2 linked regions of the Roseateles amylovorans genome follow. The protein of the gene in region 1 binds, or shares a complex with, the protein of each later gene. Links are inferred from orthologs where the notes say so. Each region holds a gene or a part of one and is shown in the gene's direction. Other genes may lie near its edges. The genes, in order: rpsG and tig.

Region 1 (4,086 bases):
CAGGATGTCCAGCCCAAGTTTGGCGGCCCGCCTGGCTACTTTCAGCACGGCGCGATCGCGAGAGATCAGGCAAGTCGGTTGGAGCGCGCACTGCGCAAGTGCCAGGTCGATGAACTTCTGATCATCTGGATCGCTGCAGCGGGGGCGCGCCATGCCCAGGATCGGGGCCTCGACGAATTGGCAATGACGGGAAAACACGTCATTCACTCGCTGCAGGTCGGGTGCGTAGGATGCCGCCACCCCGCGAGCAATGACATGGACCAATTCCCCCTTCATCGCCTGCGTCGCGATCCAACGTAAGCGCCCGCTCTCGATATCATCGATGAGTGGCGACAGGCTTGCCTCGCCAAACACCACCCAGTCCATGACGATCTGGGTGTCGAGAACGAGCACCGGGCTGACGAGCTGCTGCGGTGGTTGCGGGGCGTGCATGAGGGGGCAATCAGCGGCGGGCATGGGGCTCGGAGCATAGCGCCTTGTGTGGTTGCATCGAACTGGCCTACAATCGCCGGCTCTTCAGCATGTCTTGATGCGCCCTCACGCCGCTTATCTGTGCGGGGTGGTGTTGATCCGAGCGTGGTGCCGCAAGGTGCTGCGCTTTTGTTGCTTGTGAAATCGGTCTCAATGGGTCGATTTCGGGCCGGAGTTGCATCCCCAAGGCCCGCTGAAGTTGTGACTTCAAACGGGAACAAGTTACTTATGCCAACCATCAATCAACTCGTTCGCCACGGTCGCGAGACCGAGGTGACGAAATCCAAGTCGCCGGCTATGCAGTCGTGCCCGCAGCGCCGTGGCGTCTGCACCCGCGTGTACACCACCACCCCGAAAAAGCCGAACTCGGCGCTTCGTAAGGTGGCCAAGGTGCGCCTGACCAATGGTTTCGAGGTCATCTCGTACATCGGCGGTGAAGGCCACAACCTGCAGGAACACAGCGTCGTGCTGGTGCGCGGCGGTCGTGTCAAGGATCTGCCAGGTGTGCGTTACCACATCGTGCGCGGTTCGCTGGACCTGCAGGGCGTGAAGGATCGCAAGCAGTCGCGTTCCAAGTACGGCGCGAAGCGTCCAAAGAAGGCTTAATCAGCCAAGGTCTTGGTGGCCTGTCGGTCACCGAATTGTTGCGGTCCAGATGCATGTGCACTGGTCACCGAGTAAGTGGATCCCCCTGTCTGTCTGGTGGTGATCCGCGGCGGGGTGAAAGCCCTGACCAACTGAAGCATTGAAGGAAGAATCCCATGCCACGTCGTCGCGAAGTACCCAAGCGCGAGATCCTGCCTGATCCGAAGTTCGGCAGCGTCGATCTGTCCAAGTTCATGAACGTCATCATGGAATCGGGCAAGAAGGCCGTCGCAGAGCGCATCATTTACGGCGCCCTGGAGCAAGTCGAGCAGAAGTCCGGCAAGGACCCGCTGGAAGTGTTCATGATCGCGCTGAACAACGTGAAGCCCATGGTCGAAGTGAAGTCCCGCCGCGTTGGCGGTGCGAACTACCAAGTTCCCGTGGAAGTTCGCCCCGTCCGCCGTATGGCCCTGGCCATGCGCTGGCTGAAGGAATCGGCCCGCAAGCGCGGTGAGAAGTCGATGGCTCAGCGTCTGGCCAACGAGCTGCTGGAGGCCTCGGAAGGCCGCGGCGGCGCGATGAAGAAGCGCGACGAAGTCCACCGCATGGCAGACGCCAACAAGGCGTTCTCGCACTTCCGTTTCTAAACAAGACCTCTCAGGCCGCCTCGGGTTATTACTAACCCGCTGGCGGCTCCATGCATTTGGAGTGACACCATGTCCCGCAAGACCCCCATCGAGCGCTACCGCAATATCGGTATCTCGGCGCACATCGATGCCGGCAAGACCACGACGACGGAACGTATCCTGTACTACACCGGTGTGAACCACAAGATCGGCGAAGTGCACGATGGTGCGGCCACGATGGACTGGATGGAGCAGGAGCAAGAGCGCGGCATCACCATCACGTCGGCCGCGACGACCTGCTTCTGGAAGGGCATGGACATGTCCTACCCTGAGCATCGCTTCAACATCATTGACACCCCCGGGCACGTCGACTTCACCATTGAAGTCGAACGTTCCATGCGCGTGCTGGACGGCGCCTGCATGGTCTATTGCGCCGTGGGTGGTGTGCAGCCCCAGTCGGAAACCGTCTGGCGCCAAGCCAACAAGTACAAGGTGCCGCGTCTGGCCTTCGTGAACAAGATGGACCGCACGGGTGCCAACTTCTTCAAGGTCGTGGACCAGATGAAGACCCGCCTGAAGGCCAACCCCGTGCCCGTGGTCATCCCCATCGGCGCGGAGGAAAACTTCAAGGGCGTGGTGGACCTGTTCAAGATGAAGGCCATCATCTGGGACGAAGCTTCCCAGGGCATGAAGTTCACCTTCGAAGAGATTCCCGCTGACCTGGTCGAAGTGGCCCAGGAATGGCGGGAGAAGATGGTCGAGGCGGCTGCCGAGGCCACCGAAGAGCTGATGAACAAGTACCTCGAGACGGGCGACCTGACCGAGGAAGAAATCAAGCTCGCGATCCGCAAGCGCACCATCGCGACCGAGATCCAGCCGATGCTGTGCGGCACCGCGTTCAAGAACAAGGGTGTGCAGCGCATGCTGGACGCCGTGATCGACTTCCTGCCGTCGCCGCTGGACATCCCGCCGGTGGCTGGTACGGACGAAGATGATCAGCCGATCACCCGTCAACGTACGGACGACGAGAAGTTCTCGGCGCTAGCCTTCAAGCTGATGACTGACCCGTATGTCGGCCAACTGACCTTCGTGCGCGTTTATTCGGGCGTGCTGCAGTCGGGCGCTACCGTGTACAACCCGGTCCGCGGCAAGAAAGAGCGTATCGGCCGGATCCTGCAGATGCACGCCAACCAGCGTGAGGAAATCAAGGAAATTCTGGCTGGTGACATCGCGGCCTGCGTGGGTCTGAAGGACGTGACCACGGGCGAAACCCTGTGCGACCCTGACAGCATCATCACGCTGGAACGCATGGTGTTCCCGGAGCCGGTGATCTCGCAGGCTGTCGAGCCGAAGACCAAGGCCGACCAGGAAAAGATGGGTATCGCGCTGGGCCGTCTGGCTGCTGAGGATCCGTCGTTCCGCCTGCGTACCGATGAAGAGTCGGGCCAGACCATCATTTCCGGCATGGGCGAGCTCCACCTGGAAATCATCGTCGACCGCATGAAGCGCGAGTTTGGCGTGGAAGCCAACGTGGGCAAGCCGCAGGTTGCTTATCGCGAGACGATCCGCAAGTCGGTGTCCGACGTCGAAGGCAAGTTCGTGCGTCAGTCCGGTGGTAAGGGTCAGTACGGTCACGTCGTGTTCTCGATCGAGCCGCAAGAAGCCGGTAAGGGCTTCGAGTTCGTCGACGCCATCAAGGGCGGCGTGGTGCCTCGCGAGTTCATCCCCGCGGTCGAAAAGGGTGTGATCGACAGCCTGCCGAACGGCGTGCTGGCCGGCTACCCGGTGGTGGACGTGAAGGTCACGCTGACCTTCGGTTCGTACCACGATGTGGACTCGAACGAAAACGCGTTCAAGATGGCCGCCTCGATGGGCTTCAAGGAAGCTTGCCGTCGCGCCAGCCCCGTGATCCTCGAGCCGATGATGGCCGTGGAAGTCGAGACGCCGGAAGACTATGCTGGTACGGTGATGGGTGACCTGTCCAGCCGTCGCGGCATGGTGCAGGGCATGGACGACATGGTCGGTGGTGGCAAGATCATCAAGGCAGAGGTTCCTCTGTCCGAGATGTTCGGCTACTCGACCTCGCTGCGTTCGGCCACGCAAGGCCGTGCGACGTACACGATGGAGTTCAAGCACTACAGCGAAGCTCCAAAGAACGTCGCCGACGCGATCGTCACTGCTCGCGCGAAGTGATGAGTTTGAGCTGGTGCCCCCGGGCGCCGGCTCTTTTCGTTCTTTGATTTCCAGATTCGTCTTCGCAGAGGCTCTCCCGGTTGCCAGTCGCCGGGGTCCAAGGGCACTGCGGAAACGCTAAACCAACAGACTGGCGAATGCTCTTTCTTGGAGATTTGAAATGGCAAAAGGCAAGTTTGAACGGACCAAGCCGCACGTGAACGTGGGCACG
Region 2 (15,888 bases), 3.9 Mb from region 1 along the record:
TCTGCGGGACGGCAACCAGGCCCTGATCGAGCCGATGGATCCGGAGCGCAAGCTGCGGATGTTCCAGATGCTGGTCAAGATCGGCTTCAAGGAGATCGAGGTCGGTTTCCCCTCCGCCTCGCAGACCGACTTCGATTTCGTCCGCATGCTGATCGAAGACGGTCAGATCCCGGACGACGTCACCATCCAGGTCCTGACCCAGGCGCGGCAGCCGCTGATCGAGCGCACCTTCGAGTCGCTGGTCGGTGCGAAGCGAGCGGTGGTCCATCTCTACAACGCAGTCGCCCCGGTGATGCGCCGCGTGGTGCTGGGCATGACCGAAGACCAGATCGTCGACCTGGCCGTGACCCACACCGCGATGATTCGCGAGATGGCGGCGCGGCAGCCCGAGACCGATTTCCGCTTCGAGTATTCGCCCGAGATGTTCTCCGGCACCGAACTGGCGTTCTCCAAGCGCGTGGTGGATGCGGTCACCGAGGCCTGGGGCCCGACGCCCGAGCGCAAGATCATCATCAACCTGCCGACCACGGTCGAGCATTCCACGCCGAATGTCTTTGCCGACATGGTCGAGTGGATGCACCGCCACATCGAGCGCCGCGAGTCGGTGATCCTGTCGGTCCATCCGCACAATGACCGGGGCACCGGCACGGCCGCGGCCGAGCTGGCCCTGATGGCGGGTGCCGATCGCATCGAGGGTTGTTTGTTCGGCAACGGCGAGCGCACCGGCAATCTGGATCTGGTCAACATCGCGCTGAACCTCTATACCCAGGGCGTGCCGCCCGGTCTGGATTTCTCCGACATCGATGAGGTGCGCCGCTGTGTCGAGCATTGCAACCAGTTGCCGGTGCATCCGCGTCATCCGTATGTGGGTGAGCTGGTCTACACCTCGTTCTCGGGCTCGCACCAGGACGCCATCAAAAAGGCCTTCTCAGCCCGCAAGGAGGGCGACATCTGGGAGATCCCCTATCTGCCCATCGATCCCAAGGACCTCGGCCGCAGCTATGAAGCGGTGATCCGGGTGAACAGCCAGTCCGGCAAGGGCGGCATTTCCTATCTGCTGGAGTCGGAATACGGCATTGAAATGCCGCGCCGCCTGCAGATCGAATTCAGCCAGATCGTCCAGGGCGTGATGGACACCCACGGCAAGGAGCTGGGCGCGGCCGACCTCTGGCAGATCTTCGATCGCGAATATGGCGTCAAGCAGGCGCCGGCGCTGCAGCCGCAGATCGGCACGGCCGAGGATGGTCAGACGACAGTCCAGGCCCAGGCCGACCTGTGCGTGCGCATGATCAAGGTGGACGGGCAGGGCCGCGGGCCGATCGATGCCTTCGTCGAGGGCCTGAACAAGCAGCTGCAGACCCAGGTGCGGGTGCTGGACTACCACGAGCATGCGCTGGGCAGCGGTGCGGACGCGCAGGCGGTGGCCTATCTGGAGCTGCGCGTCGGCGAGGCGACCTTGTTCGGTGTGGGCATGGACAGCAACATCGCGTCCGCCTCGCTGAAGGCGATCGTGTCCGGTCTGCGCCGCGCGGCGCAGCGTGGTGTGCTCAAGCTCGTGCGCCTGCAGACCGTCTGATCCGACGGCGGGGCGACGGATCGGCGGCAGAATCGAGCCCAGCCGCCGTTCCCATCCCCATCCGTCGCTCAGTCCAGAAACCCTGCGCAGCAACCAGGCGCTGACACCCGTGCCGACAGCCATGCCGACACACCGCCGCGGCGCGAGTCCCTGACCCGCCTGTCGCGCACGCCACCGATTGAAGGAAGCCCGTTCATGTCCGACGCACTCATCATCTTCGACACCACCCTGCGCGACGGTGAACAATCGCCCGGAGCGTCCATGACCAAGGACGAAAAGCTGCGTATCGCGCGGCAACTCGAGCGATTGAAGGTGGACGTGATCGAGGCCGGCTTCGCTGCCGCCAGCCATGGGGACTTCGAGGCGGTGCGCGCGATCGCGGAGGCCATCCGCGACAGCACCGTCTGCTCGCTGGCCCGCGCCAATGACCGCGACATCGCCCGCGCCGCCGAAGCGCTCAAGGGCGCGGCGCGGTCCCGCATCCACACCTTCATTGCGACCAGCGAGCTCCACATGGAGAAGAAGCTGCGCATGACCCGTGACCAGGTGCTGGAGCAGGCCACCCAATCGGTGCGCTTCGCCCGCAATCTGACTGATGACATCGAGTTCTCTCCCGAGGACGGCTACCGCTCCGACCCGGACTTCCTGGCCCGGGTCGTGGAGGCGGTGATCCGCGAAGGGGCGCGCACGATCAACATTCCGGACACCGTGGGTTATGCCATTCCCGAGCTGTACGGCGAATTCATCCGGCGGCTGCGGGAGCGGGTGCCCAATGCCGACCAGGCGATCTGGTCGGTGCACTGTCACAACGACCTCGGCATGGCGGTGGCCAATTCGCTGGCTGGTGTGAAGATCGGCGGCGCGCGGCAGATCGAGTGCACCATCAACGGCCTGGGCGAGCGCGCTGGCAACTGCTCGCTGGAGGAAGTGGTGATGGCGGTGAAGACCCGCCGCGATTATTTCGGCTTGGATGTCCGCATCGATGCCAGCCAGATCGTGCCGGCCTCCCGCCTGGTGTCGCAGACCACCGGCTTCGTGGTGCAGCCCAACAAGGCGGTGGTCGGTGCCAATGCCTTCGCCCATGCGTCCGGCATCCATCAGGACGGCGTGCTCAAGGCGCGGGACACCTACGAAATCATGCGGGCCGAGGACGTCGGCTGGAGCGCCAACAAGATCGTGCTGGGCAAGCTCTCGGGTCGCAATGCCTTCAAGCAGCGCCTGCAGGAGCTGGGCGTGCAACTGGAGTCCGAGGCCGAAATCAATGCCGCCTTCCAGCGCTTCAAGGACCTGGCCGATCGCAAGGCGGAGATCTTTGATGAAGACATCATCGCGCTGGTGATGGATGACTCGGTCAGCCAGGAACAGGAACATTTCCGGCTGGTGGCGCTGGCCCAGCGCTCGGAAATGGGCGAGCGGCCGCAGGCCGAGGTGGTGTTCGCCGCTGGCGACACCGAACACCGTACGGAAAGCGATGGCAACGGTCCGGTCGATGCCGTGCTCAAGGCAATCGAGAGCAAAGTGCAAAGTGGTGCCGAATTGCTGCTGTATTCGGTGAACGCCATCACCAGCGGGAGTACAGAATCGCAAGGCGAAGTCACGGTGCGTTTGCAGCATGCCGGGCGAGTAGTGAACGGGGTCGGGGCAGATCCCGATATCGTTGTCGCTTCCGCCAAAGCATATTTAAGTGCTTTGAACAAGCTGCAGAGCAAGACTGAGCGGGTCGCGGCCCAGGGTTGAGAAGGTCCTGAGGACTGGTTCACTTTAAAAAAGTGAACTAAGTCCTTGATCTGCTTGCCGCTCTCGCTGCGATCTTCTAAACTCGCGCCCATATTTGGGGACCGGATTGAAGACCATTGCGACATTGCTGTCAGGTGCCGCTCTGAGCGGTGCCATGCTCCTGGCCGGGCTGACCGTCAGCCTGCTTCCGACCCACTCGGCGCAGGCAGCGACCGCCGCATCGGCCAAAGCCAAGGCCAAAGCTACCTCGGTGCGCAAGGCCAAACCGGCCCCGCGCTCGCCGCGCAAGGTGGCCGCTCGGGCCGCGGTGCGGGAGATCGTGCCGGCCAAGCCGTCCTTCGGTCAGATGTACGGCCTGCACGACACCGAAGACCCGCTCGACCTCAAGTCCAGCGTCGCGCTGGTGCTGGACCAGGACACCAACGAGGTTCTGTTCTCGAAGAATCCCCAGGCGGTGCTGCCGATCGCCTCCATCACCAAGCTGATGACGGCGCTGCTGGTGGTCGAGGCCAACCAGTCGCTGGACGAAAAGATCACCATCTCTGACGAAGACAAGGACACCGAGAAGTTCACCGGTTCCCGTCTGGCCGTCGGCACCACGCTGACCCGCGGCGAACTGCTGCATCTGGCGTTGATGTCCTCGGAGAACCGGGCCGCCCATGCGTTGGGCCGCAACTATCCGGGCGGTCTGGAAGCGTTTGTGGGCGCGATGAACCTCAAGGCGCATGCGCTGGGCATGGTCGACACTCACTATGTCGAGCCCACCGGCCTGTCCAGCCGCAACCAGTCCAGCGCCAAGGACCTGGCCATGCTGGTGAAGACGGCGCATCAATTCCCGCTCATCCGTGAGTTGTCCACCTCCACCGAATACACGGTGGCACTGGGTCGTCGCCTGGTGCGCTTCGGCACCACCAACGGCCTGGTGAAGAAGGCGGACTGGGACATCGGCCTGCAAAAAACCGGCTTCATCAACGAGGCGGGTCAATGCCTGGTGATGCAGGCCCAGATGGCGGGTCGCAAGCTGATCATGGTGTTCCTGGATTCGGCCGGCAAGTACTCGCGCATCGGCGATGCCGAGCGGGTGCGCAAATGGCTGATGAGCAACAGCTCGCCGATCGTGCCGCCAGCGGCAACCGCCACCGCGACGGCTGCTGCCGCCACGGCCACCGCCGCGACGGTGCTGATCAAGTAATCAGTCCGGTGCCGGCCCGTCGGGTCCGGCCGCTCAATGACAAAGCGGGCCTCGGCCCGCTTTTGCATTTTCTGAACCGAACGCGCTGGGCGTGTCAGCCGCGGAAGCCTAGCGAGGTCGAAATCCGCGTCGCGGTCTCCTTCAGGCGCGGCAGCCAGCCTTCCTCCAGCCGATCGGCCGGGGCCGAGATCGACAGCCCGGCCACCAGCTTGCCTTGGTCGTCATAGATGCCGGCGGCCATGCAGCGCACGCCCAGCTCCAGTTCCTCATCGTCGCGCGCCACGCCGCGCTGGCGCACCAGTGCCATTTCGCGCTCCAACTGGCCGATCTCGGTCAGGCTGTTGCGGGTGTGGCCGGACAGGCCGGTGCGGGTCGCATAGGCGCGCACCCGCTGCGCATCGTCGCTGGCCAGGAAGAGCTTGCCGACCGAGGTCAGATGCAGCGGCGCCCGGCCGCCGACCGCGCGAACCACCTGCATCCCGGAGCGCTCGCTGTAGGTGCGCTCGATGTAGACGATCTCATCGCCCTGACGCACCGACAGGTTGACCGGTTGGTGGGTCAGCTTGTGCAGCTCGCGCATCGGGCCGATCGCGGCCTCGCGGACATCCAGTCGGGCCTTGACCAGGTTGCCCAGCTCCAGCAGTCGCATGCCCAGCCGATAGCTGCCCGCTTCAGGGCGATCCACATAGCGGCCCAGCGCCAGGTCGTTGAGGATGCGGTGGGCGGTCGAGGGATGCAGGCCGGTGGTCTCGCTGATGACTTTCAGCGAGACCGGATCCTGATGCTGCGCGAGCACATCGAGCAGCGCAAAGGTGCGCTCCAGGACCTGGATGGCGGGGGACTGCATCTCCTTGGATTTCATGCGAACGATTGTGAAGGATTTCCCGAGGTTTTTACATGGCGAAACCCCGAGCGACGCGCGGACGTCGCTTTTGACCCTCACCGGTACATGGCGCGTCAGCCGTGCCGCATTGCGGAACGGGCGGCGCTCAGGCCGCTCCGAACGGCGCCTTCGAGCGTGGCCGGGTAGGGCCCGTCGAGATAGTCGCCAGCGGCCCAGACGCCAGGGACGATGACATCGCCGGGGCGTTGCAGCCCGGGCGTGCAGGCGAAGGTCGCCCGCTTTTCACTCAGCACGCGCACGATCTGGGGCGCCTGGGGCCAGTCGAAGCAGCGCGTGGCCTGCGCCAGCGCTGCCGCGCCCGCAGCCTCAAGCCCCTTCGCGACCCAGTCTGCAGCCCCACTGATGACGAGGCTGAACAGGCCGTCCTGCTGGTCCAGCTGGCCGAGGTCGAAAGCGAACTGCGCCGGCTCGGTCGACGATTCCCGCAGCGCCACCATCGGTGCCGGCAGCCGCGCGCCGTCGCCCCGCAGATAGACGGTGATGATGGGCTGGAATTCGAACGCTGCGGCGGTGGCGCTCCAGTCCGGTGCCAGGTCCCGCGTCAGCCGCGCCGCTTCCACCGAGGTGCAGGCGAGGATCACGGCATCGAAGGGGGCGCCGTCAACCTGCACGCCCGCACGGTGGGGGCCGCGAGGGCGCGTGGCCTCGTCGATCGTGATCTGCTGCACCCGCTGGGTGAGCAACTGCGCGCCGTGCGAGGTCAGCCAGTCACTCGCGGGATCGGGCAGCAGCGCGCTCAACCCGCGACGCGGCAGCAGCAGATCGGCGCTGCCGGGTCCGCTGAAGAGCGCATCCTTCAGCACCCGAAGGAAGACCTGCGCGCTGGCCTGGGCGGCGGGTGTGTTCAGTGCAGCGACGCACAGCGGGTCGATGAGATCGTCGCGCACGGCCTGCGGCATCGAGGCGCAGAGCGCTGCCACGGTCAGGCGAGGGTCGCAGCGAAAGCCGTTCAGCATCCAGCGTGTGCTGGCGGTCATGAAGCCCAGTCGGTCGCGCCAGGACCAGGCCGAGCAGCCCAGCACGCCGCGGGTGAAGGCGACCAGCGGCGGCCCCGGCGGCAGGCGCAGGGTCTCGCGATCCGGGTAGCGCAGACGCAGCGGCATGCGCAGCAGCAGCGCGTCCGGGGCCAGCCCGATGCGGCGCATCAGGCCCAGGGTCTCGGTGTAGGCGCCGATCAGGATGTGCTGGCCGTTGTCGAGCGCGTCGGAGCCGCCATCGAGGCTTCTCGCGCGGCCGCCGCGTTGCGGTGCCATCTCGAACAGCGTGACGGCGGCGCCAAGCGAGGTCGCCTCGATCGCCGCAGCCAGGCCGGACCAGCCGCCGCCGACGATCGCCAGCCGCGGCGCGTCGCCGGGGGCGGTGGCGCTCATCGGCCGCGCCAGTTGGTCTTCATCGCGATCCACAGCTTGCGCAGCGGGGTCAGCGAAATGCGCTGCTGCAGCACCTGGAAGCGTTCGGCCTCGATCTCGCGCAGCAGGGTGCGGTAGATGTTGGCCATCATGATGCCGGGCTTCTGGGCCTTGCGATCCACCTCGGGCAGCAGCGCGAAGGCCTCGTCGTACAGCCGATGGGCCCGCTCGGCCTGGAAGGTCATCAGCGCCGTGAAGCGATCGCTGTAGCCCCAGGGGGACTCGCGTTTGAGGATCTCGTGGGCCTTGACGTCGAACTGTTGCAGCTCGCTCACCGGCAGGTAGATGCGACCGCGGCGGGCATCGTCGCCCACATCCCGGATGATGTTGGTCAGTTGCATCGCCAGACCCAGCTTGTGGGCATAGGCGATGGTGGCCGGATCCTGTCGACCGAAGATGCCCGAGGCGACTTCGCCCACCACGCCCGCCACCAGGTGGCAATAGCGCTGCAGGCCGGCAAAGTCCAGGTAGCGGGTCTGGTCCAGGTCCATCTGGCAGCCGTCGATGACGGCCAGCAGATGCTCGGCGCGGATGTCATGGGCCTGGACATGCGGCATCAGTGCTTTCATCGCGGGATGCTGCGGCTGTCCGTTGAAGGCGCTCATCACTTCCTTGCGCCACCAGGCCAGCTTGGTCGCGGCGACGCCGGGATCGGTGACCTCGTCGACCACATCGTCCACCTCGCGGCAGAAGGCGTAGAAGGCGGTGATCGCCTCGCGGCGCGGTGTCGGCAGGAACAGGAAGGCGTAGTAGAAGCTGGAGCCGCTTTGCGCGGCCTTCTGCTGCACATACTGTTCCGGCGTGGAGGGGGCGGCGGGCGCGGTCATGGCGCAGTCTTCCGTGGGCGCATCGTCAGGGCGCGCCACAGCAGCGCGGGCGCGTCCGAGGCGCCAAGCGTGGGGCGTTGCTGAAGAGAGGCGAAATGCATGGCGTCGAGTTTGTCGAGAATTCGCAGGCCGCCTTGTACCACCAAGCGCAGCTCCCAGCCGGCACGGCCCGGGATCTGGTGCACCAGCGGCGCGCCCTCGGCCATCAATTGTCGTGCCCAGTCGCACAGATCGCGGATCAACCCGCGCGCGGCCGGGCTGTCTTGCAGCGCCAACAACTGATGTCCCTCGACCCCATGACGGCGTCGGTCCTCGCGTGGCGCATACACCCGACCTCGGGGACCATCCACGGTGAAGTCCTGCCAGAAGTTGATCAACTGCAAGGCGCTGCAGATGGCGTCGGAACGCCGCAGTGCCGTGGCGTCGTCGAGGCCGTAGAGATGCAGCAGCAGTCGACCGACCGGATTGGCGGAGCGGCGGCAGTAGTCCAGCAGCTCGGTGCGGGTGTCGTAGTCGGTCTTGACCAGGTCCTGCTCGAAGGCATCCAGCAGGTCCTCCAGCAGCGGCACCGGCAGCCGATCGCTGGCGATCACCCGGCCCAAGGGCGCAAACACCCGGCGCTCCCAGCGCGGGGAGGGCGCTTGCCCCTGCGCGACAGCGCGAAGGTCGGCGCGGTAGGCGGCCAGGTCGGCCAGGCGCTGGGCGGCGGGGGCATCGCCCTCGTCGGCCAGGTCGTCGGCCGTTCGGGCGAAGTGATAGATGGCCACGATGGCGGGCCGCAACCGGGGCGGGCTCAACCAGGAGGCGACAGGAAAGTTTTCGTAGTGCTCTATGCTCACGGGCGCCATTGTCGACGGATCGCCCTCTGCCCCAGCCTGATGCGAAGACGCACCAGACCGAAGTGATCTGTCGCCGTCTGGTTTGACAGGGTTCTACCCTCTGAATACATTACTGACCGGTCAGTCAGTTACTGCGGCGCGCCTGTTGCGCGCTGCGCCTTTGTCGAGGTGGTTCATGCCCCAACGGTCTCTTGTGTCCCCGCGCGTGAAGCTGTGGAGCCGGGTTTTGATGTGCTTGCCGGCGCTGTGGCTGGTGGCCTGCGGCAAACAGGAACAGGCGCCCGAGCCTGATCGCTATGTCCGCACCCTGGTGCTGACCTCGCAGTCCGCCGGCATGAAGCGCGAATACGCGGCGGAAGTGCGGGCGCGCACCGAGTCGCGGTTGTCTTTCCGCGTCGGCGGCAAGCTGCTGGAGCGGCGGGTTGATCTGGGCGCGGTCGTCAAGCCGGGGCAATTGCTCGCGCGTCTGGACAGCCAGGATTTCGTGCTGGCACAGGACTCGGCGCGCGCCGCCTTGCTGGCGGCCAAGGTGAATCGCGACCAGTCGGGCGCCGATTTCAAGCGCTACATCGAACTGCGTGACCAGGGCTTCATCAGTGCCGCCGAGTTGGAGCGTCGGGATGCCGCCTTCAAGGCCGCCCAGGCCCAGTTCGATCAGGCGCGCGCCCAGGCGGATGTGCAGCGGAACCAGGCCCAGTACGCGACCTTGGTGTCGGATGTGGCCGGCGTGGTGACCAGCGTCGATGCCGAACCCGGCATGGTGGTGGCCGCCGGCACGCCGATCGTCCGGGTGGCCCATGACGGTCCGCGCGACATCGTCTTCTCGGTCCCGGAGGATCAGATCGCCCTGGTGCGCACCGCGGCGTCCACGCCCGGCGGTCTGTCGGTCAAGCTCTGGAGCGATGCGCGCGCCGAGCCTCTGCCCATCCAACTGCGTGAACTGGCCGCCTCGGCCGACCCCGCCACCCGCACCTTCCTCGCGAAGGCTGAACTCCAGGGCGGTGAGGTGCGTCTGGGCCAGACCGCAACGGTGGTGATGAGCGGTACCCAGGCGGACGACGCCATCAAGCTGCCGCTCAGCGCGGTGGTGGAAGCGCAAGGCCGTGCTTCGGTGCTGCTGCTCGATCCGAAGACGATGACGGTCCAGCCGCGCACGGTGCAGGTGACCGGCGCGGAAGGCAATGAATTGATCGTGCACGGGCTCACGCCTGGCATGGAAGTGGTGACTGCCGGCGCGCATGTGCTGACACCGGGACAGAAGGTCAAGCGCTACAAACCCGCCGGTGCGCCGGCGGAAGATGCGCGACCGGTGGTGGGCGGTCAGCCTGCCGCACCCGCTGCGTCCGCCGCATCGCAACGCTGAGCCCGGGAGCCCCTGATGAGCAACCCAAGCCGCGCCGGATTCAACCTCTCGCGCTGGGCGCTGGAGCATGCCCCCCTGACCCGCTACCTGATGGTGGTGCTGATGATCCTGGGCTTCGCTGCCTACTTCCAGCTGGGCCAGGACGAGGATCCGCCGTTCACCTTCCGTGCGATGGTGGTGCAGGCCTACTGGCCGGGCGCCACGCCCCAGCAGATGGCCGAGCAGGTGACCGACAAGATCGAGCGCACCCTGCAGGAAGTGCCCCATGCCGACAAGATCCGCAGCTACACCAAGCCCGGCGAGTCGCTGACCATCTTCCAGGTCAAGGACAACACCTCGGCCGCCGACGTGCCGCAGCTTTGGTACACCGTGCGCAAGAAGATCGGCGACATGCGCGCCACCTTGCCGCAGGGCGTGCTGGGGCCGTTCTTCAACGACGAGTTCGGCGACGTCTACGGCTCCATCTTTGCGCTCTCGACCGACGGCGGTTTCTCCTATGAGGAACTCCGTCAGCAGGCCGAGGCGGTGCGCTCGGAACTGCTGCACCTGCCTGACGTGGCCAAGGTCGATCTCTTCGGCGTGCAGGCGGAGAAACTCTTTGTCGAGGTCTCGCAGAAGCGGCTGGCTGAACTGGGCCTGGACTTCAACCAGGTGGTCTCGCAACTGAATGCGCAGAACGCGGTCGAAAGCGCCGGCGTCATGGACGCGGGCAGCGCGAATGTGCAGATCCGGGTGGAGGGGCAACTCAACTCCGTCCAGTCGCTGAGCGACTTCCCGATCCGCGCCACCAACACCACCACCGGCGTGGCCAGCAGCTTGCGCCTGGGCGACATCGCGACCATCCGCCGCGGCTTTGTCGACCCGCCGAGCACCATGGTCCGCTACCAGGGCAAGCAGGTGGTGGCGCTGGGCGTGTCGATGTCCAAGGGGGGCGACATCGTCGTGCTGGGCAAGGCGCTCAAGACGGCCACGCAGCGTCTGCAAAAGACGCTGCCCGCCGGCGTGACGCTGGCCCAGGTGCAGGACCAGCCGGAGGCGGTGAAGCGCTCCGTCGGCGAATTCGTGCATGTGCTGATCGAAGCGGTCGTGGTGGTGCTGGGCGTGAGCTTCATCAGCCTGGGCCTGCACACCAAGCCGCTGCGCATCGACGTGTGGCCGGGCCTGGTGGTCGGCATCACGATTCCGCTGGTGCTGGCGATCACCTTCGTGGTGATGCTCTATGCGGGCGTCGGCCTGCACAAGATCTCACTCGGGTCGCTGATCATCGCGCTCGGGTTGCTGGTGGACGACGCCATCATTGCGGTCGAGATGATGGTCCGCAAGCTCGAAGAGGGCTACGACAAGATGCATGCGGCGACGTATGCCTATGAAGTCACCGCGATGCCGATGCTCACTGGCACGCTGATCACGGCCGTCGGCTTCCTGCCGATCGGTCTGGCGAAATCGGCGGTGGGCGAATACACCTTCGCGATCTTCGCCGTGACCGCGGCGGCGCTGGTGATCTCCTGGCTGGTCTCGGTCTACTTCGTCCCCTATCTGGGCGCGCTGTTGCTGAAGACCCGTGCCGGCCATGAGGGCGAAAGCCACGAGGTGTTCGACACCCCGTTCTACAACCGGTTCCGCCGCGCGGTGGCCTGGTGCGTCCAACATCGCTGGAAGACCATCGGTGTGACGGTGCTGGTCTTTGTGCTGGGCCTGGTCGGCATGGGCAAGGTGCAGCAGCAGTTCTTCCCCGACTCCAGCCGGCCGGAGATCATGGTTGACCTGTGGCTGCCGGAGGGCTCGACCATCCAGCAGAGCAATGAGGTCGCCAAGCGCTTCGAGGCCCGCATGCTCAAGGAGCCGCTGGTGGGCAGCGTGACGACCTGGGTCGGCTCGGGCGTGCCGCGCTTCTACCTGCCACTGGACCAGATCCTGCCCAACACCAACGTCAGCCAGGTCATCGTGTTGCCCAAGACGCCGGACGATCGCGAGGCCCTGCGCCGCAAGCTGCCGGCCATCCTCGCGGCCGAGTTCTCCGATGTGCGCGGCCGCGTCAAGCTGCTGCAGAACGGCCCGCCGGTGCAGTACCCGGTGCAGTTCCGCATCGCCGGCGACGATCCGACGCTGCTGCGTCAGGCGGCCGACAAGGCCAAGTTGCTGATGCGGGCCAATCCCAACATGGTGGGCGTGAACGACAACTGGAACGAGTCGGTGAAGGTGCTTCGCCTGGACGTGGACCAGGACAAGGCGCGTGCGCTGGGGGTCACCAGCCAAGGCATTTCGCAGGCGGTGCGGATCATGTTGTCGGGCAACACGGTGGGCCAGTACCGGGAAGCCGATCGACTGATCGACATCGTGCTGCGCCAGCCGGTGGACGAGCGCGACACGCTGACCAAGCTGGCCAACGCCTATGTGCCAACGGCGGCGGGCCGCTCCGTGCCGTTGGCGCAGGTGGCCAAGCCGCGCCTGACCTGGGAACCGGGTGTGATGCACCGCGAAGGGCGTGCGTTCGCGATCACGGTGCAGGGCGATGTGATCGAAGGCCTGCAGGGCGCGACGGTCACCTACCAGGTCTGGCCCAAGATCAGCGAACTGCAGAAGGATCTGCCGCCGGGTTATTCCATCTCCATCGCCGGTGAGGTCGAGGAGAGCAGCAAGGGCCAGGGCTCCATCGCGGCCGGCGTGCCGATCATGTTGTTCATCACCTTCACCCTGTTGATGCTGCAGCTGCACAGCTTCTCCCGGGCGATGCTGGCCTTCCTGACCGGCTTCCTGGGCATTGCGGGTGTGTCGGCGGCACTGCTGATCCTCAATCGCCCGTTCGGTTTCGTGGCCATGCTGGGGGTGATCGCCCTGATGGGGATGATCCAGCGCAACTCGGTCATCCTGATCGACCAGATCGAGCAGGATCGCGGCCGGGGCGTGCCCGCGGCGCAGGCCATCGTCGAGTCGGCCGTGCGACGGCTGCGTCCGATCGCGCTCACCGCCGCCGCCGCCGTGCTGGCCATGGTGCCGCTGTCGCGCAGCGTGTTCTGGGGTCCGATGGCCGTCGCCATCATGGGCGGCCTGATCGTGGCCACCGTGCTGACCCTGCTGGCGCTGCCCGCCATGTACGCCGCGTGGTTCCGGGTGGAACGGGATCCGAATGCGGGGATCGCGCCGGTGACGCATTGATGGGGAGCTTTGCGGGCCGGGGGGGCTGCTCCCTGGGGGGGGAGGGCGTGTGGCGGCCATGGTCACTTCCGTGAGTGGCTCAAACCCCTCCCACTTCACCCGCCCGCGCGCGATCAGGCCGACCGGGGAGGCCTTTTCTCCATGTCCCCCTTCGTCGGACTCACGTCCGCCGAATTCCTCCTAATACTTCCGAAAAGGCCTCCCCGGTCGGCCTGATCCGTGACACCGAGCCCTTCGGCGAAACAGGCCACGTGCAGGCTTCGGCGTGGGGTGGCCGGGTTTTCGGCTTTCCGCGGCTTTCGGCGGTTTTCAGGCGGTCTGCCAACGGGCGTGGGTTTATCCCGGCGGCGGGCGGTGCGAAACTGATCGGTTCATTGGCTACAATCGCCGGTTTCCCGGATCGAGGGAGCAGGGCGTGGCCCGTCTGAACGCGGTCCTGGAAAGAGCCTTGAGCAGCCCAGGTGTGTCCTGCAGCCGCTCATGACGTCGCCCGTACCCCGTTCCATTCAGTTCCCGTTAGTTCCCATTACCAAGGGGCTGCCCGCCGTTCTCCCCGTGATGCACCGAGGCCACGTGCCCAGGCAACGCGAGAGCGCAGCAGGCAGCCCTTGTTCACCCAGCGCGGGTGGCGAAATTGGTAGACGCACCAGGTTTAGGTCCTGACGCCTTCACGGGCGTGCCGGTTCGAGTCCGGCCCCGCGCACCACTTCCAACTGTTTCCGAGTCCACTATGGCTGTCACCGTCGAAACTCTCGAAAAGCTCGAACGCCGCATCACGCTCACGCTGGCGGCCGCTGACATCAACAGCGAGGTCGAGACCCGCCTGAAGAAGCTGGCGCGCACCGTCAAGGCCGACGGCTTCCGCCCCGGCAAGGTGCCGATGTCCTTCGTGGCCCAGCGCTACGGCGCTTCCGTGCAATACGAAGTGGTGAACGACAAGCTGGGCGAAGCCTTCAGCCAGTCCGCCAACGAAGCCAAGCTGCGCGTCGCCGGCATGCCCCGCATCGAGCAGAAGGACAGCGCCCCCGAAGGCCAGCTGGCTTTCGACGCCACCTTCGAGGTCTATCCCGAAGTCAAGCTGGGTGACCTGGCCGAGGCCGAAGTCGATCGCATCTCCGCCGAAGTGACCGAAGAAGCCATCGACAAGACGGTCGAGATCCTGCGCAAGCAGCGTCGCTCGTTCGCCCAGCGCGCTGCCGCCGATGTGGCCGCCGACGGCGACCGCGTCACCATCGACTTCGAAGGCAAGATCGACGGCGAGCCCTTCGCCGGCGGCAAGGCCGACGCATTCCAGTTCCTGCTGGGCGAAGGCCAGATGCTCGAAGCCTTCGAGAAGGCCGTGCGCGGCATGAAGGCCGGGGAATCCAAGACCTTCCCGCTCGCCTTCCCCGAGGACTACCACGGCAAGGAAGTGGCCGGCAAGGAAGCCGACTTCCTGGTCACGGTCAAGAAGATCGAAGCCCAGCACCTGCCTGACGTGAACGAAGCCTTCGCCAAGGCCCTCGGCATCAAGGAAGCGACCGTCGAAGCCCTGCGCGCCGACATCAAGAAGAACCTCGAGCGCGAAGTGAAGTTCCGCGTGCTGGCTCGCAACAAGGGCGCCGCCATGGACGCGCTGGTCTCCAAGGCCGAGCTCGATGTGCCCCAGGCGCTGGTCGAAGGCGAAGCCGAGCGCATGGTCGCCAACGCCCGCGAAGACCTGAAGAAGCGTGGCGTGAAGGATGCCGACAAGGCGCCGATCCCCGCCGAACTCTTCAAGGAACAAGCTGAGAAGCGCGTCCGCCTGGGTCTGGTCGTCGCCGAGCTGGTGCGTGCCAACAACCTGCAAGCCAAGCCGGAACAACTCCAGGCTCACATCGAAGACATCTCGCAAAGCTACGAGAAGCCGGCTGAAGTCGTGCGTTGGTACCTGTCGGACCGCGAACGCATGGCCGAAGTCGAAGCCGTCGTGATCGAGAACAACGTCACCGACTTCGTCCTGGGCAAGGCCAAGATCAACGACAAGCAACTGCCGTTCGATGAGCTGATGGCTCAGGCCTGATCCGTGTCGCGGCAACGCGCCCGCTGAGGGGATCGAGCTCGATCCCCGCTGCTGGTTCGATGCCTCACACCAAGGCGCCGCGCCGAGAGGCCGGCGCCTTTGTCATTTCTGCGTCCTGATTGGGACTGAGGGACTCACCGCTTGTGAGTGCCGATCCTGCCCCCACTTCCGGGTGACACAACCGTACTTCCGGGTGACTCAGGCCGAGTTGTCTGGCGGCCCGAGGGTGTCGCTGCCGTGCTCCCGGGACATCGCCGGCAGGGGCTTGGGCTGCGGGACATAATCGTCGACGTGACGCGAACCACAACAGAGGATTTCATGAGCGCGCTGGAAACTAGCAATCTGGGCATGGTGCCCATCGTGATCGAACAGTCGGGCCGCGGCGAGCGCGCCTATGACATCTACAGCCGTCTGCTGCGTGAGCGCATCGTCTTCCTGGTCGGCCCGGTCAATGACGCCGTGGCCAACCTGGTGGTGGCGCAGCTGCTGTTCCTCGAGAGCGAGAATCCGGACAAGGAAATCTCGCTCTACATCAACTCGCCGGGCGGCAGCGTGTCGGCAGGGATGTCGATCTACGACACCATGCAGTTCATCAAGCCGCAGGTGTCCACGCTGTGCATGGGCATGGCTGCGTCGATGGGCGCGTTCCTGCTGGCCGCAGGCGAGAAGGGCAAGCGGTTCTCGCTGCCCAACGCCAAGATCATGATCCACCAGCCGCTGGGCGGCGCCCAGGGACAGGCCACGGACATCGAGATCCATGCCCGCGAGATCCTGAAGACCCGTGAGCAGCTCAACCGCATCCTGGCGGAGCGCACCGGCCAAAGCCTGGAGAAGATCCAGGCCG

What was found.
Region 2: the proteins of rpsG (region 1) and tig are in contact, whole or in part, in a crystal structure (PDB 3GTY), measured with the Thermotoga maritima proteins. The link is inferred for Roseateles amylovorans from one-to-one orthologs. Residues at the interface, in WP_004081843.1 of Thermotoga maritima: Lys34, Lys52, Lys55, Glu59, Arg62, Gln63, Glu66, Asn67, Lys69, Val71, Arg95, Ala109, Lys110, Lys111, Gly112, Arg113, Pro114, Glu117, Glu121, Ile124, Ala125, Tyr127, Asn128, Asn129, Thr130, Gly131, Lys135, Asp139, Arg142, Met143; in WP_004081061.1 of Thermotoga maritima: Glu122, Val124, Val129, Leu130, Tyr133, Glu188, Gly259, Ile262, Tyr263, Glu266, Ser270, Glu273, Gln274, Glu277, Arg308, Gln311, Ile312, Ser315, Tyr316, Glu325, Arg329, Arg336, Leu363, Phe366, Trp367, Arg373, Leu377, Arg381, Leu384, Glu387.

What each region holds. Positions count from the first base shown.
Region 1 is NZ_CP104562.2:703,455-707,540, forward strand. The notes cover bases 114-2,967. They hold rpsG (30S ribosomal protein S7), read left to right. Parts: upstream 114-1,232; coding sequence 1,233-1,703; downstream 1,704-2,967. Other genes in these bases: N4261_RS02985 (PIN domain-containing protein), read right to left, coding at 114-432; rpsL (30S ribosomal protein S12), read left to right, coding at 700-1,077; fusA (elongation factor G), read left to right, coding at 1,773-2,967. Outside these bases: more of N4261_RS02985, read right to left, coding at 1-113; more of fusA, read left to right, coding at 2,968-3,875; tuf (elongation factor Tu), read left to right, coding at 4,036-4,086.
Region 2 is NZ_CP104562.2:4,608,418-4,624,305, reverse strand. The notes cover bases 13,028-15,888. They hold tig (trigger factor), read left to right. Parts: upstream 13,028-13,733; coding sequence 13,734-15,044; downstream 15,045-15,888. Other genes in these bases: clpP (ATP-dependent Clp endopeptidase proteolytic subunit ClpP), read left to right, coding at 15,363-15,888. Outside these bases: leuA (2-isopropylmalate synthase), read left to right, coding at 1-1,576; N4261_RS19110 (2-isopropylmalate synthase), read left to right, coding at 1,772-3,313; pbpG (D-alanyl-D-alanine endopeptidase), read left to right, coding at 3,420-4,505; N4261_RS19100 (IclR family transcriptional regulator), read right to left, coding at 4,600-5,367; hydroxysqualene dehydroxylase HpnE, read right to left, coding at 5,463-6,779; presqualene diphosphate synthase HpnD, read right to left, coding at 6,776-7,645; squalene synthase HpnC, read right to left, coding at 7,642-8,493; N4261_RS19080 (efflux RND transporter periplasmic adaptor subunit), read left to right, coding at 8,660-9,847; N4261_RS19075 (efflux RND transporter permease subunit), read left to right, coding at 9,863-13,003. UniProt on the Bacillus subtilis protein: Involved in protein export. Acts as a chaperone by maintaining the newly synthesized protein in an open conformation. Functions as a peptidyl-prolyl cis-trans isomerase.